DNA from 4 places in the Vibrio sp. TAP-3B genome. Region 3 is predicted to be linked to each of the others. Evidence: predicted binding sites of a transcription regulator. Region 3 holds the regulator's gene; each other region holds the start of a gene.
What was found. The regulator CRP, encoded in region 3, controls carbon source genes, mostly activating them, when cyclic AMP is high. The targets are predictions, from matches to a motif close to TGTGANNNNNNTCACA.
Positions count from the first base shown of each region.

Region 1 (4,194 bases), on a different replicon from region 3:
GCTTTGAGTGCTTTGACACCTTCCGTATCGAGACCAAAGATGTAGATATTCTCATCGCCCACTTCTTCACGGATCTCGACGTTAGCACCATCCATCGTACCGATAGTGAGGGCACCGTTAAGCGCCATCTTCATGTTACCAGTACCCGATGCTTCTTTACCCGCTAGCGAAATTTGTTGTGATACATCCGCCGCAGGAATGATGATTTCTGCCATGCTCACACGGTAATCTGGAATGAAAACCACTTTCAGTTTGTGACCGATGCGCGGGTCGCTGTTCACTTTTTCTGCGATCTTGTTGATTGCGAAGATGATCTCTTTCGCTAGATGATAGCCCGGTGCCGCCTTCGCCGCGAAGAACACAACGCGTGGCACGCATTCGAAATCTGGTTCGTTAATGATACGGTGGTACAGAGACAGCACGTGTAGTAGATCTAGGTGCTGACGCTTGTACTCGTGCAGACGCTTAATTTGAACATCAAAGATGGCATTGGTATCTAGCTCGATACCCATGTTCTCTTTCACCCAATTCGCTAGGCGCTCTTTGTTCTCTTTCTTCACTGCCATGAATTCTTTTTGGAATTTTTCGTCAATGGCGTACTGTGCGATGCCTTCCAGTTGCTCTAATTTCACTGGCCAGTTTGAGCCCACTTTCTCAGTAACTAGCTTAGAAAGGCCAGGGTTACAGAACTTCAACCAACGACGCGGCGTAATCCCGTTCGTGACGTTGTGGAGACGTGTTGGGTACATTTCATGGAACTCTGGGAACAGGTCTTTCTTAACCAATTCCGAGTGAAGTGCTGCTACACCGTTTACTGCGTAAGAGCCGATTACACATAGGTTAGCCATGCGAACCATGCGGTGGAAACCTTCTTCGATGATAGAAAGCTTCTGTTGTTTCGCAACATCACCCGGCCACATTGCACGTACATCTTGTAGGAAGCGATGGTTGATCTCGTAAATGATCTCCATATGGCGGGGAAGTAGGTGCTGAATGAGCGACTCTGGCCATGTCTCTAGTGCTTCTGGAAGTAGCGTGTGATTGGTGTACGCAAACGTGTGAGAGCTGATTTCCCAAGCCGCTTCCCAAGTTAGACCTTTTTCGTCCATCAGGATGCGCATAAGTTCCGGAATCGCAATCGTTGGGTGCGTATCGTTAAGCTGGATGGTCTCCTGCTTAGGCAGTTCTTCGATAGAGTAACCTGCGGCTTCATGACGACGTAGGATGTCGCGTACAGACGCTGCTGAGTGGAAGTACTGTTGCATGAGACGCAGTGTTTTACCTTTCTCGTGGTTATCGTTCGGGTAAAGCACTTTAGTGATGTTACCTGCGTCGATCAGCGCGTGTTGCGCTTCGAAGTAATCACCGTTGTTAAAACTTGCTAGCGAGAATGGAGCAATTGCCTGACATTCCCAAAGACGTAGCGGGTAAACCGTGTCTGATTCGTAACCCACGATAGGCAAGTCCCAAGGCATGGCTCTTACACTCATACTTGGTGTCCATTTGCGAACTTCTTTCCCGTTTTCATTCACGACTTCAACGTGACCGTAAAAACCAATTTCTTGCGCAAGGTCTGGACGAGCGATTTCCCAAGGATAACCTTCAACGCCACGCCATGCGTCTGGTGCTTCTTGTTGTCGACCATCTTTAAACGACTGCTTAAACAAGCCGTACTCGTAGTGTAGCCCGTAACCGACGGTTGGGAATTCTTGCGTCGCACATGAATCCATGAAACATGCGGCTAGACGACCTAAGCCACCGTTACCTAGTGATGGGTCGCGCTCTTCTTCTAGCAAGTCAGTTAAGTTGTAACCCAGTTCAGCCATTGCTTCTGTTACTTGCTCGTACAGACCCATGCTGATTAAATTGTTGCCCGTTAAACGACCAATTAAAAACTCTAATGAAAGGTAGTTAACACTCTTCGCACCTTGGATGCGCGGGTCTTCTTCCGTTGCAAGCAAATCTAAAGTCGTAAACTCAGCCAGTGCGTGGCCCATTGCTAAGTACCACGCGCGACTGTCTGCATTTTCAACGGTATGAGCGTAAGTAACAGATAAATGTTTCTTTACGCTTTCTTGGAACAACTTCTTGTTAAACTGTTTTTGTTGAGTCGGTTTCATTACGAAATTCTCACGTCTTTTAGTAATTCATCTGCTTTATATCGTGCATTTAGCGCGGTGAGTAAACATCATCCTAATTCTCCTCCTTTAAAGGAGGAGAGATGAGGGCGTAGAGGCGTATTATTGCGAAGTTAGTGATCCAAATCTCAACAAAGGGTTCTTCGTTCTAATTCTTAGTGATTCCGATCACAATGACACATGAGAGAGGTTAAATTTTGTTCATGGGATTTTTATAACCCACTCGATTCATGATGTGAAAATTGTCTTATCGATCACACTCGCTTGGTTAATATTGAAAGATTTTTCTTAACCTATGCGCAATGTGATATTAATATCACCGGCACCAACCCGTATTTGAGTGATGAAAATCACAAATAAAAGGCGTAGATGACGCCAAACCCATCAACTCTTGAGAATTAGGAAGTGGATCAAAGTAACAGACATTTCTGATGTCGTACCATCCACATGGCTCACGGGTTGTACGCTTTTCATACAAACTAAAATTGGTCGGTATGAGTCATTTCTCGTTTCGCTCACTTTTGTCTCTCCGTGACTTCGTGATATGCCTTTTGGCGTAATTTTGCCAAGCGAGGATAACGTAAGCGGAAAGTAACACGCATAGATGGTGTTATAAGTGAGAGAGCAACTTTTAGTGGGGGAAGCTCTTGCTAAAACCAGTGCGTTAAAGTCACTCAGGTATAGATAAATAAGGACATAATTACTAAAATGTGGATTCCATCTAAGCTCACTCGTCCAGGCCGACTACACAATGCGATTGTGCGACCAAGAGTACTAGACTTACTTCAACAAGCGCCTTACTACAAATTGGTTTTGTTCCGTTCTCCTGCGGGCTATGGCAAGACAACGATGGCTGCTCAGTGGTTGTCCGACAAGCCAAATGTCGGTTGGTATAGCATTGATGACAGCGATAATGATGACTTCCGTTTTGTCAATTACCTACTTCAGGCGCTCAACAAGGCGACCAATTTCAGTTGTTCTAACGCACAAAAACTGGCAGAGAAACGCCAGATTTCTTCCCTACGTTCGCTGTTTAGCGAAGTGTTTGCCGAAATGGCGGACTTTCATCAAGAGTGTTACGTCGTATTAGATGATTATCACTTGATCACGAATGATGACATTCACGAATCCTTGCGTTTCTTCTTAAAACACATGCCAGATAACCTCACCATTGTGGTGACCAGTCGAGCCGCACCACCACTGGGCACCGCGAATCTGCGCGTGCGTGATTTAATGATTGAAATCGGTAACGAAATGCTGGCGTTTGATACCGAAGAGACCACTCGCTTTTTTAATCAGCGTATCGCGGACGGCATTGATGAAAATATGGCTAACAGCCTAAGAAGTTATGTTGAAGGCTGGCCTTCAGCCATGCAGTTGATCGCTCTACAAGCCCAACATCAAAACCGAACCTTGGCACAAACCGTTGAATCCGTCTCTCAATTCAACCACGCCCACTTATGGGATTACCTGGTCGAAGAAGTGTTTGACTTGCTTGACCACGACACTCGTCACTTTTTAATGCAGGTCTCAGTACTGGATCATTTCAACGATGAGTTGGTCTTTTCTTTAACCAAACGTGAAGACGCGCTTGGCCTCATAGAGTCATTAAATCGCTACGGTTTATTTATCTACCCGCTGGAAGGCGAACAAAACTGGTTCCGCTTCCACAACCTCTTTGGGGAGTTTTTGTCGCACGAGCGCCAAGCTCGCATTCCACAACAAGAAAAAGATTTGCATAAAAATGCCGCCGTTGCTTGGTTACAACAAAAAGCGCCACACCAAGCGATTCACCACGCCCAAAAATCGAATGATAAACAACTCGTGGTTGAGATCCTCAATGAGTTTGGCTGGAAAATGTTTAACCAAGGTGAACTTAGCACACTTGAAAGTTCAATGAATAAGTTGGATGCAGAACTGCTCTTTAGCCACCCAAAACTGACAATGCTGCGTGCTTGGCTAGCACAAAGCCAGCATCGCTATAATCAAGTCGGTCATCTACTTGAAGAAGCAGAAGAAGAGCATAAAAAGCGTAATATTACATTAGATACCCACT
Region 1 covers NZ_CM173496.1:570,606-574,799, forward strand. The annotation lists gene AC3D28_RS17080 (glycogen/starch/alpha-glucan phosphorylase) at 1-2,120, opposite strand, end outside; gene malT (HTH-type transcriptional regulator MalT) at 2,847-4,194, shown strand, end outside.
Region 1: a site for CRP is predicted at 2,296-2,311, ahead of AC3D28_RS17080 (glycogen/starch/alpha-glucan phosphorylase). Genes of this name have one in related genera too.

Region 2 (4,194 bases), 1.3 Mb from region 3:
GTCAACAAGTAGAACCGTTTTTTGCGGGCTTACGATCATGGCTGGTATCCAATTTAGATTGGTTCTTCTTGGCGTCTGGTAACGTTTTTGTGGTGGTTTGTTTACTGCTGATTGTTACGCCACTTGGTCGTGTGAGAATCGGTGGTACAGAAGCGACGCCGGATTATTCTTATGCTGGCTGGTTAGCCATGTTATTTGCGGCTGGTATGGGCATCGGTTTGGTGTTCTTCGGCGTGTCGGAACCAATGTCTCACTTTAGCTCAGCGATTGGTGGCGTGAGTGTCGAAAACGGCGTCCGTACTGACTGGGCTCCCCTCGGTGGTGCAGAAGGGGATGCAAGTGCTGCATCAACGTTAGGTATGGCCGCGACTGTTTACCACTGGGCGCTTCACCCTTGGTCAATTTATGCATTATTAGCTCTTGGTTTGGCTATCTTTTCGTTTAACAAAGGTTTGCCACTGACTATGCGCTCGATTTTCTACCCATTATTCGGTGAGCGCATATGGGGATGGACTGGCCACATCATCGATATATTGGCTGTTGTCGCGACCGTGTTTGGTTTGGCCACATCATTGGGGTATGGTGCTTCTCAAGCGGCGACAGGTTTGAACTTTTTGTTTGATATACCAATGACAAACACAACGCAAGTTGTACTGATCGTTGTCATCACTGCCCTTGCGTTAATCTCTGTTGTGGCAGGGCTAGATAGTGGTGTAAAGCGTCTATCAGAAATCAATATGGTCCTAGCTGCATTGTTGTTGCTATTTGTGATTGTTGTTGGCCCTACACTGGCCATCCTAACGGGGTTCTTCGAAAATATTGCATCCTATGTGACGAACATTCCAGCGCTTTCAATGCCGTTTGCACGTGAAGATGTAAACTACTCTCAAGGTTGGACTGCATTCTACTGGGCATGGTGGATCTCTTGGTCACCATTTGTGGGCATGTTTATCGCTCGTGTATCTCGTGGACGTTCTGTACGTGAGTTCATCATTTGTGTGATTTTGATCCCTTCTACCGTATGTGTATTTTGGATGACTGCATTCGGTGGAACGGCGATTAGTCAATACGTTAATGACGGATACCAAGCGGTATTTGAGGCCGAATTACCACTAAAATTATTCGCAATGTTGGATGTTATGCCTTTCGCAGAGATCACCTCTCTTGTCGGTATTGTTCTGGTTGTTGTGTTCTTTATCACTTCGTCAGACTCAGGTTCCCTAGTCATTGATACAATCGCCGCGGGCGGTAAGGTCGATGCACCAACGCCTCAGCGTGTATTCTGGTGTACATTTGAAGGCTTAGTGGCAATTGCGTTAATGCTTGGCGGTGGCTTAGCTGCGGCTCAAGCGATGGCCGTCACCACTGGCTTACCATTTACCATTGTATTGCTCGTTGCCACAGTTTCTCTGGTGAAAGGCTTAATGGATGAACCGCGGCCAAAAGTAAAAAGTAAAACTAGGAAAAAGTGAAGTAGAGTCTATCAATATTATTGATAAAAACGGCATGCGAAAGCATGCCGTTTTTATGTCATCAAGTTTTGATGACAATGAACGTGCTGAAAATTTATAGTTTATTGTGCGTTTTTTGTACGGTTTATTTAAATGACTTTTTAATAAGTTAGACATCGAACGATTTAAAGACTTGGCTGATTGGTTTGTTTTTGTGATCTAGATCACAAAAAAGCGGATAAAATGCCCGAATATTTGATTTTTAGTCGCGAGAAATGCCCATAATAAAAAGGAAATTTAATTAGACCTCAAAGGATATGTATTTGCACATGATCACATCAGCACCTTGGGTCCTTTATCCAGAGATTGGAGAGAGCCCAAGCAAAAAATGGATTTTTCGTGAACCTAAAATCTCTGATGGTGACGACATTTACAGCTTAATTGCAGACTGTCCCCCATTGGACATGAATTCTTCTTATTGCAATTTTCTACAGTCTACGCACTTTAGCAAAACCAGCGTTTTGGTTGAGCACAAAGGCGAAATCGCAGGTTTTATTTCGGGCTATCAGAAACCAAGCGAACAAGACGTTTTATTTATCTGGCAAGTTGCAGTCTCTCCTCGTTTTAGAGGTAATGGTTTAGCTATCCGCATGTTGAAAGAACTTCTCATTAGAGAGGAATTAAGCGGTGTTAAATCGGTAGAAACAACCATCACGGAAGAAAATAAAGCCTCTTGGGCATTGTTCAAAAAATTAGATGCGATGAACGGCAATCATGGCCAAGTAAGCACATTTTTGGATGAAGAAGCCCACTTTAAAGGCAAACACGATACAGAGTATTTGTATCGCATTCCTCTCAAATAAACTCAAACAATAGGAATTAAAAACGGTCTCATCATGGATATTTTCAAAAAGCAGGAATCCAACGTACGCTCATATTCAAACAACTTTCCAGTTATCTTTCGTAAAGCGAAAGGTTGCTGGCTGGAAACAGAACAAGGTGAACGCTACTTAGACTTCCTTGCTGGAGCGGGATCTCTAAATTACGGACATAACAATCCGGTGCTTAAGCAAGCGTTACTTGAGTACATTGAAATGGACGGTATTACTCACGGTTTGGATATGCACTCAGAAGCGAAGGCATCGTTTCTTGAAGCGTTAGATACTTACATCCTAAAACCACGTAAGTTGGACTATAAAGTTCAATTTACCGGGCCAACAGGTACTAACGCTGTTGAAGCAGCGCTTAAATTAGCGAAAAAAGTGAAAGGTCGAAGTAGTGTTGTTGCATTTACTAATGGTTTCCACGGCTGTACAGCAGGTGCATTAGCGGCAACAGGTAATCAACACCACAGACAAGGTAATGGTTCAAGCTTAAATGACGTTACTCGTATTCCTTTTGAAGGTTATGCAGGCGTTGATGGCTTGGCTTTATTCGAAACCATGCTTAACGACAACTCAGCGGGAATGGACAAACCAGCAGCTGTGCTACTTGAAACAGTACAAGGTGAGGGTGGTTTGAATGCAGCGTCGAATGAATGGCTGCAACGTTTAAGTAAAATTTGTAAAGCAAATGACATTCTTATGATTGTCGATGATATTCAGGCTGGTTGTGGACGTACTGGTACGTTCTTTAGCTTTGAACCATCAGGTATTCAGCCAGATATCGTGACCTTGTCTAAATCTATTGGCGGCTACGGTTTACCAATGGCGGTTGTGCTACTTAAGCCAGAGTTGGACCAGTGGAAACCAGGGGAGCATAACGGCACGTTCCGTGGCAATAATCACGCGTTCATTACGGCGGCTAAAGCATTAGAAATTTACTGGGCTAACGATGATTTTGAAACACACATCAAGCAATGTTCAGAAAAAGTAAGCGATGTTATTAATCGCTGTGTGCGCCGCTTCCCACAAATGTTCGTGCAGAAAAAAGGTCGCGGCATGATGATCGGTATTGAATGCATTAACGGCGATATGGCCTCAGAAATTGCGAAAGACTGTTTCGGCAACGGCATGGTTATTGAAACAGCCGGCCCAGACGACGAAGTCGTGAAATTCTTCTGTCCGTTAACGATTAGCGAGTCAGAGCTAGACCAAGGACTAAGCATTTTTGAAAGCGCAGTAGAAACCACCGCTGCGAAACATTTCAAACAAGCATCTTAATAGGGATTATTAACTATGATCGTTAGAACGCTCGATGAGTGTCGCAATAGTGAGCGACGTGTTGTGTCAGATAACTGGGAAAGTGTCCGTATGTTGTTAAAAGATGACAACATGGGTTTTTCTTTCCACATCACAACAATCTATGAAGATACTGAAACGCATATTCACTATCAGAATCACCTAGAATCCGTTTTCTGTATGAGTGGTGAGGGTGAGATTGAAGTCGTAGGCGGGGAAACTTACCCAATTAAACCGGGAACGCTATACATCCTTGATAAACACGATGAGCACTACTTGAGAGCATATAAGAATAAAGAAATGGTAATGGCGTGCGTGTTTAACCCGCCTATTACCGGCGCTGAAGTTCACGATGAAAATGGTGTTTACCCTCTCGTTGACTAACCGGCTGATGTGAGGCGCTTGTCGCCTCACATTCATATCTCTTTTCTTTTAAAATTATTAATCAAAAAAAAGGCTTATCATGACATTTACCGTAGAAAAAATCGGCGGTACATCAATGACAGCATTTGATGCTGTTCTCGACAATATTATTCTTCGTCCCAAATCGCCATACAATCGTA
Region 2 covers NZ_CM173495.1:819,033-823,226, forward strand. The annotation lists gene AC3D28_RS03935 (BCCT family transporter) at 1-1,472, shown strand, start outside; gene ectA (diaminobutyrate acetyltransferase) at 1,781-2,314, shown strand; gene ectB (diaminobutyrate--2-oxoglutarate transaminase) at 2,348-3,613, shown strand; gene AC3D28_RS03950 (ectoine synthase) at 3,629-4,015, shown strand; gene AC3D28_RS03955 (aspartate kinase) at 4,095-4,194, shown strand, end outside.
Region 2: a site for CRP is predicted at 1,665-1,680, ahead of ectA (diaminobutyrate acetyltransferase). Genes of this name have one in related genera too.

Region 3 (4,194 bases):
GCTTATTACGCAGCAGACTACTGTGCGTACCCGATGGCATCAATGGAAGGTCAAGAGACTATCTTGCCTGCAACATTAAGCCCAGGTGTGGCGCTATAAGTTTTAATAACAGAGTCGCAACCATGTATTGCGGCTCACCTTGCCGGCGAATCATTTAGGTATGGGTTGTAGTGATCGTTGGCAGAACACGGAAAGTGAGCAAAGACTCGGAAAAGCGTGTTGACTGACTGGCATTTACCGTCACAGGTTGATGGCTGTTCGTTCATTATTCTGGACAACTTTTCGTTGTGAACGAGCAGTCAACTTCCGCTTACCTTTTAACTCTACATCTCGTAACAAGGAGTCGTTATGACGCCCGATGTGTTATTTGAATCGCTATGGCAAGATTACATTCAACGTCTTTGCCCTTCTGCTGCGAAAGTACATCAGCTGCTTCAAGAAGATGAGCCTCTGATTAATGATCATATAGCTTTACGTACCTTCAATATTGCGCCTCTTGGTATCGAAACCTTAGCTAAACCATTTGTAGCCATTGGCTACCAGGCATGTGGTGACTACGTTTTTGAAAGTAAAAAATTAGTCGCAAAGCATTACGAGCATCCAGAACCTAAGCAACCCAAAGTGTTTATTAGTGAACTGAAAGTAGAAGAATGTTCAGCTGAGCTGCAAGAGATAGTGAAAAAGCTGGTGGCACAAGTCGATGCAGACAAGCTGAACGATAGCGCATTCTTACATGGTGGACGCTTGTGGGATTTAAGCTTTGCTGACTACCAAACGTTGGCTAAAGAAAGTGAGTACGCATCTTGGTTGGCGGCGCATGGTTACGGCGCAAACCACTTCACGGTGAGCGTTAACCAGCTCAATGAATACGAAGAAGTGAAGCAAGTAAACGATCACTTACGTACGGCCGGATTTACCATTAATGAAAACGGCGGGGAAGTGAAGGGCACTCCTGAGGTGCTGCTAGAACAATCATCGACCATGGCGGATAAAGTGGCGGTTCGCTTTAGCGAAGGCACTGAAATTATCCCTGGTGGCTTTTACGAGTTTGCTAAGCGCTACCCGATGGAAAACGGTGAGCTGTACCCAGGTTTTGTGGCGGCTTCAGCGGACAAAATCTTTGAAAGTACGAATGGCTAACTTTTAGGGTTAACCTTTCGGCTAACCAACTTGCTCATTAGTCTTTTGTTGCTCTGAGCTTAATGTGGTTACAAGACAAATAAAAAGCCACCAATGTCGCCATTGGTGGCTTTTATAATTTTGTTCGCGTCACTCTGGTTTGAGATTAACGAGTACCGTAAACCACGATAGTTTTACCGTGCGCAGAGATTAGGTTCTGCTCTTCTAGCATCTTCAAGATACGACCTACTGTCTCACGAGAACAGCCAACGATTTGACCGATTTCTTGACGAGTGATCTTGATTTGCATGCCGTCTGGGTGAGTCATTGCGTCTGGTTGTTTTGCAAGGTTCAGAAGCGTCTGAGCGATACGACCAGTTACGTCTAGGAACGCTAGGTCACCCACTTTTTGGCTAGTCACTTGAAGACGACGAGCCATCTGCGCAGAAAGACGCATTAGGATGTCTGGGTTTACTTGGATAAGCTGACGGAATTTCTTAAAAGAAATTTCAGCAACTTCACAAGGAGATTTAGCACGAACCCAAGCTGTGCGCTCTTGGTCTTCCTCGAATAGACCAAGTTCACCAATAAAGTCTCCTTGGTTTAGGTAGGAAAGAATCATTTCCTTACCTTCTTCGTCTTTGATAAGAACCGCAACAGAACCTTTAACGATGTAGTACAACGTTTCTGCTTTTTCGCCCGCGTGAATCAGCGTGCTTTTTGATGGGTACTTATGAATATGACAGTGTGAAAGAAACCACTCTAATGTTGGGTCGGTTTGAGGTTTACCTAGAACCATAATATCTCACTTCCTCTGCAGGGTACGCTTGCGCTATCCATATTTTAGCTAAGCCTGAATTAGGTTTACTAGAATAAGAGCACTTTTTATATGCTGCAAGCTATCTTGTGTTTCGGTAAGAAATAGTATCCTTTTTCGAAAACGATTTCTTGATTTTAATCGTGTCATGATTGAGATTTTGTAAGCAAAAGTGTGCACATGATCACGGTGTGAAAAGTAAAGTCTAGCCTGCTACGTTTTTAACCAATTTTTCCTGTTTCTATTAGCTGTTGGAGAATCGGTCTTACGATGAGCTCCATAGCAAAGCTCATTTTACCGCCTGGAACCACGATAGTGTTATGGCGTGACATAAATGAGCCATCAATCATAGCCAGCAGATACGGGAAGTCGACTTTCTTAATCCCGCGTAAGCGAATCACGACAAAACTTTCATCTAAACTTGGAATGCCTTTGGCGTTAAGTGGGTTAGAGGTATCGACCGTTGGCACTCGCTGAAAGTTGATATGGGTACGTGAAAACTGTGGCGTAATGTAGTTGAGATAATCGTCCATCGAACGCACGATGGAGTCCGTAACCGCTTCTCGTGAGTGACCGCGCTCTCGAGTATCGCGGACAAATTTTTGGATCCATTCCAAGTTCACGATCGGCACCATGCCAATCAAAAAATCAACGTGTTGCGATACGTTTACCTCACCATCCACCACGCCACCATGCAGGCCTTCGTAAAACAGCACATCGCTGTTTTCCGGCAGATCTTGCCAGGGGGTAAATGTCCCCGGCATCTGGTTATACGGGACGGCTTCATCAAATGTGTGTAGGTAGCGGCGTACGCTTCCTGTGCCCGCATTGCCGTATTTACGAAAGAACGCCTCCAAACCTGGAAAGTCATTGGCTTGAGGGCCAAAATAGCTGATGTGTCGACCTTGCTCGCGCGCTTTGCGGATCTCGATATCCATTTCGGGGCGAGTAAAGCGGTGGAAGCTGTCACCTTCAACCCATGCGGGTTTGACGTTCATCATATTGAACATCTTACGGAAGGCTTCAGATGTAGTGGTCGTGCCGGCACCGGACGAACCAGTAACCGCTATGATTGGGTGTTTTGCTGACATGACAAACCTTGTCGAAAATTACTTACCTGTAAAGTGCAGTAGGGCGTTACTGCACGGTCGATAACCCACTATAACACGTCACAACGGCTTGTCATTGAGTGGGGGACGGTAAAATGTGAAGGGGCTATGATTTTGCTTTGAGCTGAATATCTACAGTTTCATGCAGTTCAGAGAAGACAATGACGGCTTCACCTTGTGCCAGTTGATGTTTTACTTGTTCGAGTTTGTCTTGTAAAGAAACCTCGACGGTCCCGTAGTCCGTCCCTTCGCGCAGAACGAACTCACGAATGATATTTTCCAATGTCTCAGGCGCGATGTCTTGCCAAGGGATGATCATCAATACCTCATACTTTTTATGATTTAGTTCTATTCTATACCGCGCTCTGTTGTGTCGCAGTAGAAACGTTCTTTTTTATAGTGTGAGCCATAAAGTCTGTAGCAATACTTTCGTAGTATGCCGGCAGTGCTTCTTCTAGCCAAAATTTAGGTTTTAAAACGGAGCCAGACAGAAAGCCGACGTGGCCACCATGGTCAAATAAGCGATAATCGATATTGTCAGGCAGAATAAATTTAGGGATAACCTCATCCGTCATGAACGGGTCGTCTTTGGCGTGAATGATTAAGGTTGGCAGCGTGATCTGTTGTAACTTGCTCAAGCCTGAACATTGGTCGTAATAATCTTGTGCGTCTTTAAAACCGTGCAATGGTGCCGTGATCAAATCATCGAATTCATACAATCGTGTGACACGTTTTATTGAGTTGTAGGACAAAGCCAATTCACCATGTAGCAAAGCGTGTTTTTGCAACGCATTGCGCTTGAGCGAGGATAATAAATAACGACGATAGACCTTCGAAAAACCTTGTTCGATGCGATTAGCACATGCCGCCAAATCCAGCGGTGCAGAGACGATTGTGGCGGCTGTGACAATCGGGTCGTCTCGATATTGCGCAAGGTAATTTACTAACATGTTCCCGCCGAGGGAAATACCAACCGCGATTTTGGGGTTATCAGGAAATCGTTGCTCAAGATGCTCTAAGAAGTAGCGGGCGTCAGTCACTTCACCGGAATGATAGGCGCGAGCTTTCTTGTTTGGCTTGCCGCTACAACCACGAAAATGCATCATCACCGACAGCCAACCAGATTGAGCAAACGCATTCATTAGACCA
Region 3 covers NZ_CM173495.1:2,120,656-2,124,849, reverse strand. The annotation lists gene astD (succinylglutamate-semialdehyde dehydrogenase) at 1-99, shown strand, start outside; gene AC3D28_RS10020 (2-oxoadipate dioxygenase/decarboxylase family protein) at 349-1,140, shown strand; gene crp (cAMP-activated global transcriptional regulator CRP) at 1,286-1,918, opposite strand; gene AC3D28_RS10010 (phosphoribulokinase) at 2,158-3,027, opposite strand; gene AC3D28_RS10005 (YheU family protein) at 3,152-3,364, opposite strand; gene AC3D28_RS10000 (hydrolase) at 3,399-4,194, opposite strand, start outside.

Region 4 (4,194 bases), on a different replicon from region 3:
GTAGGCAATATCCACCTTGCCAAAAGGAATGGTCATGTCCCAATGTGCATCTTCTTCAACATACATAAGATCGACGTTTCTCTCTTGAATGCGAGATAAACAAACACTTAACGCTGCAGAACGAAGTAATGGATCTTGTGGCATATAGATAGATACGCGCTTATTTGGGCTACACATATCAAGTACATGTAAATAGTGTGCGTACGATGTGTAAGGTGGACGAATCAGTGCTCCTTTCGAGGGGTAGTGGAATACAGAAAGGTTACCTAGTGGGTCTTCAACATTGCCACGCGCTAATATTGTTTGATATTTCTGGTCGATACGTTCACGAAGTTTCTTTGAAGGTTCGACGGGAGGCTCACTTGCTTCTGCTGTGTAACCTTGAGACACAAAACGAGATACCTCGTCATATGGGTTATGATCGAGCGTCGCAATTGGCTCTTCATGGGCAGAGTAATTCACATGTTGGCAGAGTATGTAGCCAGAATGGGCTTCACCAGAAGCTATCCAGTATACGCCGTTGTTGCTGTTCGGCTGCAGAGCGACATAGTTAGAAGCCAGTTCATAGTGCGGAGCGTGGTTTACCCATCGTGCATCAATCGTCGCGAGCTTACGACGGCAGCGACTCGCAATATGGTCAACATGATCGTAAAACGTTTTGGGGTTGATGCTGAGCTTACGGCAGATCTCGCGTACCGAGTAACCAGTGAACAACAAGCCCATTAAATTTTCTTGGAATTGCAGCTTTTTGTTTGCGCCGGACCATTTATCGACAAAAGTACTTTGGCAAGCCTTGCAGCGATAACGTTGACGGTCACCACTGTAACCAAAAGCGTGGTAGAGGTGTTTGTGTGTATGGACAGACAATCCGAAATTGTCGCAATCATCATTACGACAAGCAGGTAATCCATCACTATGGAAGAGTCTGAGACGATGCAGTTCGTTTACAACATCGCGATTATTAAGTAAAGGGGGGAAAGATCCGCATTCACGACAGACCATCGCCGGACGTTTAGGGTTAGCATGTTGCAGAACGTAACGCTTTGCATCACTCAATCCAAAGTTGTCACACGCCAATGTTTTACAAAAGTTGAGTTGTAACCCATCTGCGTCTTTTGGCAGTTTGCCGTTAGACACAATCGCCCCCTCGGGATAATTAGGCAGCCAGTCTAGAGCCAGCTGCAAATTATTACTTATTATTAGATGTTGATTGCCGTTTCTAGCGCAACTTTCATCATGTCGTTGAACGATTTTTGACGCTCTTCTGAGCTTAGTTTTTCGCCACGGATGATATGGTCAGAAACTGTTAGGATCGTCAGTGCTTTCGCGCCTAGATCTGCAGCAACGCCGTAGATACCCGCCGCTTCCATGTCTACACCTAAGATGCCTAATTTTTCCATTTTCTCGAAGAGGTCGGCTTCAGGTGTGTAGAATAGATCTGCAGAGAATACGTTACCTACTTTTACGGGTACTTGTTGAGCACGAGCTTGGTTTACGGCTTCTTCTAGAAGACCGTAGTCAGCGATTGCTGCGAAATCATGGTTGTTAAAACGGATACGGTTAACTTTAGAGTCTGTAGAAGCCCCCATACCGATAACCACGTCCATTAAGTTTACGTCGTCACGTACTGCGCCACAGCTACCTACGCGGATTACGTTATTCACGCCGAATTCTGCGATCAGCTCGTGAACGTAGATACAGCAAGAAGGGATGCCCATGCCGTGACCCATAACAGACACTTTCTTACCCTTGTAAGTGCCAGTAAAGCCAAACATGTTACGAACGTCACAAACTTGCTTCACGTCTTCAAGAAACGTTTCTGCAATGTATTTAGCACGTAAAGGGTCGCCCGGCATAAGAACCGTTTCAGCGAAATCACCAGGTTGTGCGTTGATGTGTGGGGTTGCCATAAGTGCTCTCCAAAGTTTTTTTGATAAAACGCCTCTATTATAGAACGCTATTACCAATTCTGTTGAACTTGTCAGTTTTCATTGAGGCAATCATATCGGGACGTATAGAGAGTCCTTGAGAGATTAGTCACAAAAACCACGCTTTTAGAAATTATAACACCCATTGATAACCAAATCTGTTGAAAGCAAAAAGGCAATCGATTTGCTTTTGGGCGATTTGTTGACTACGCACCCAAAAACGATATTAAAAAAATCAAAAAGTTTTAAGAAACCGGGGAGAAAAAGCGATTCCAAGAAAATAAAACGATTAAATTGTACAATTAATTTTCTTGTACAATCTCAATTGACTTGCTATAAGTTATACAACAAAACATTTTGTATAGGGTGTCATCATGGAATCTTCAATCAAGGTAGGTATCAGTTCTTGCGTATTGGGAGAGCGTGTTCGTTTTGATTCGGGCCACAAAGTCAGCAACTTTGTGACCAAAGAGCTTAGTCCGTATTTTGACTTTGTTTCGGTATGCCCAGAAGTTGGCGTTGGAATGCCTGTACCGCGTCCAACGATTCGTTTGATTTCCAATGAAGAACGCGTGGCGTTAGTCGAGACTAAAAACCCCGATAATGACCATACTGACAATATGCTTGCCTACTCTGACAATAAAGTAGATGAGCTGCAAAGCGAGCAATTGTGCGGTTATATTGTTTGTGCCAAATCGCCAACCTGCGGCATGGAACGAGTCAAGGTTTACAGCAAGAATAGTGCAGCGAAAGAAGGTGTAGGACTGTACACCCAAACCCTAATGCAGAAAATGCCTTGGCTGCCCGTCGAAGAAGATGGCCGTCTTAACGACCCTGTATTGAAAGAGAATTTTATTAGTCGAGTATTTTGTCTTAATGATTTTTATAATTCGATGTCTGCAGAACCGACTCGAGGTAAGCTTATTGACTTCCATTCACGGTATAAATTGACGTTGATGGCTCATCACCCAGAGTCTTACCGCTCGCTTGGTAAATTGGTGGCAAATGTCGCCAATTATGAAATCGACGAATTTTATAGCGAATATCGCTTAGGGTTGATGAAAGCGTTAGCTAATCGCGCTAGCCGAAAAAACAACACGAATGTACTGATGCACCTGCAAGGGTACTTTAAACGTTCTTTAACCAAAGAAGAAAAAGAAGAGCTAGCCACGGTCATTCATGATTACCGTACTGGTACCTTACCGCTGTTAGCCCCTCTGACATTAATTAAACACTATTTAAATACTTACCCTGATGAGTATTTAGCAAAACAGAAATTTTTAGAACCGTATCCGCAGGAGATGAGATTACGTTATGGTTTGTAGTTCAGAAGAAAAACTATACGCGATCCGAGATGTCGCAGAAATCACGGGTGTTAAGCCCGTAACGTTGAGAGCATGGCAGAGAAGGTACAATCTGATTCAACCTCAGCGAACTGAAAAAGGACATCGACTCTACCGACAGCAAGATCTCGACACCATTTGTGAAGTCCAGAGTTGGCTCGCGAAAGGGATCGCGATTGGGAAAGTGAAAGGGTTGTTGGGTAAAAGCGCTGATGTTGAAATGAGTACAGAAACACGCACTCTTGAAGAAGTTGGAACAATGCTTTTCGCACTGTCGAAGTTGAATCGAGGAAAGACAGAGAGCTTACTCGCATCGGTGTTAAAAGAGTACCCACTAAAACTCGTGATTGAGCAGTTTATTAACCCTATCTTTGATGCTCTAGAGATGGTGAAAGGCTCATTGCGTTCTTTGGAGATGGGGTTATTTCAAACTTGTCTTATTACTCGACTCGCGCTGGTGGTGGAGTCGGAAAACAAAGCGGCGTCAAAGGGGAAGTGTTTACTGATCAGTTTTGAACAAAATAGAGAGGCGGAGAGCTGGATTCAAGCTGCCCAGTTATGCGAGCAGGGATATCACACAACATTGATAGATAAAGTCGACGATGTATCCGGGTTGGTAGAGCATGAGGCTGTGAATGACTATCAATTGGTTTATTTACTTTCTAATAAAGCACTTCCTGCAAAACAAGTCGAATCAATAAAAGCGCTTCTCGCACGGTTAGCAGAGCGAGTTCAGTACTCTGAGGTGATTGAGAAACTTCACCTGACAGAATAAAGCAAAAGGAAGGAGACACCATGATTTTAGTCTGGTTTAGACGTGATTTACGAACGTTGGACCACACCGCACTGAAGGCTGCCCTAGATTCAGGACAGCCTGTTGTCGCTTGTTTTATCGCCACGCCAGAGCAATGGCGAGAGCATCA
Region 4 covers NZ_CM173496.1:987,532-991,725, forward strand. The annotation lists gene AC3D28_RS18920 (transposase) at 1-1,137, opposite strand, end outside; gene deoD (purine-nucleoside phosphorylase) at 1,200-1,910, opposite strand; gene AC3D28_RS18930 (YbgA family protein) at 2,303-3,253, shown strand; gene AC3D28_RS18935 (MerR family transcriptional regulator) at 3,243-4,046, shown strand; gene phrB (deoxyribodipyrimidine photo-lyase) at 4,067-4,194, shown strand, end outside.
Region 4: a site for CRP is predicted at 2,027-2,042, ahead of deoD (purine-nucleoside phosphorylase). Genes of this name have one in related genera too.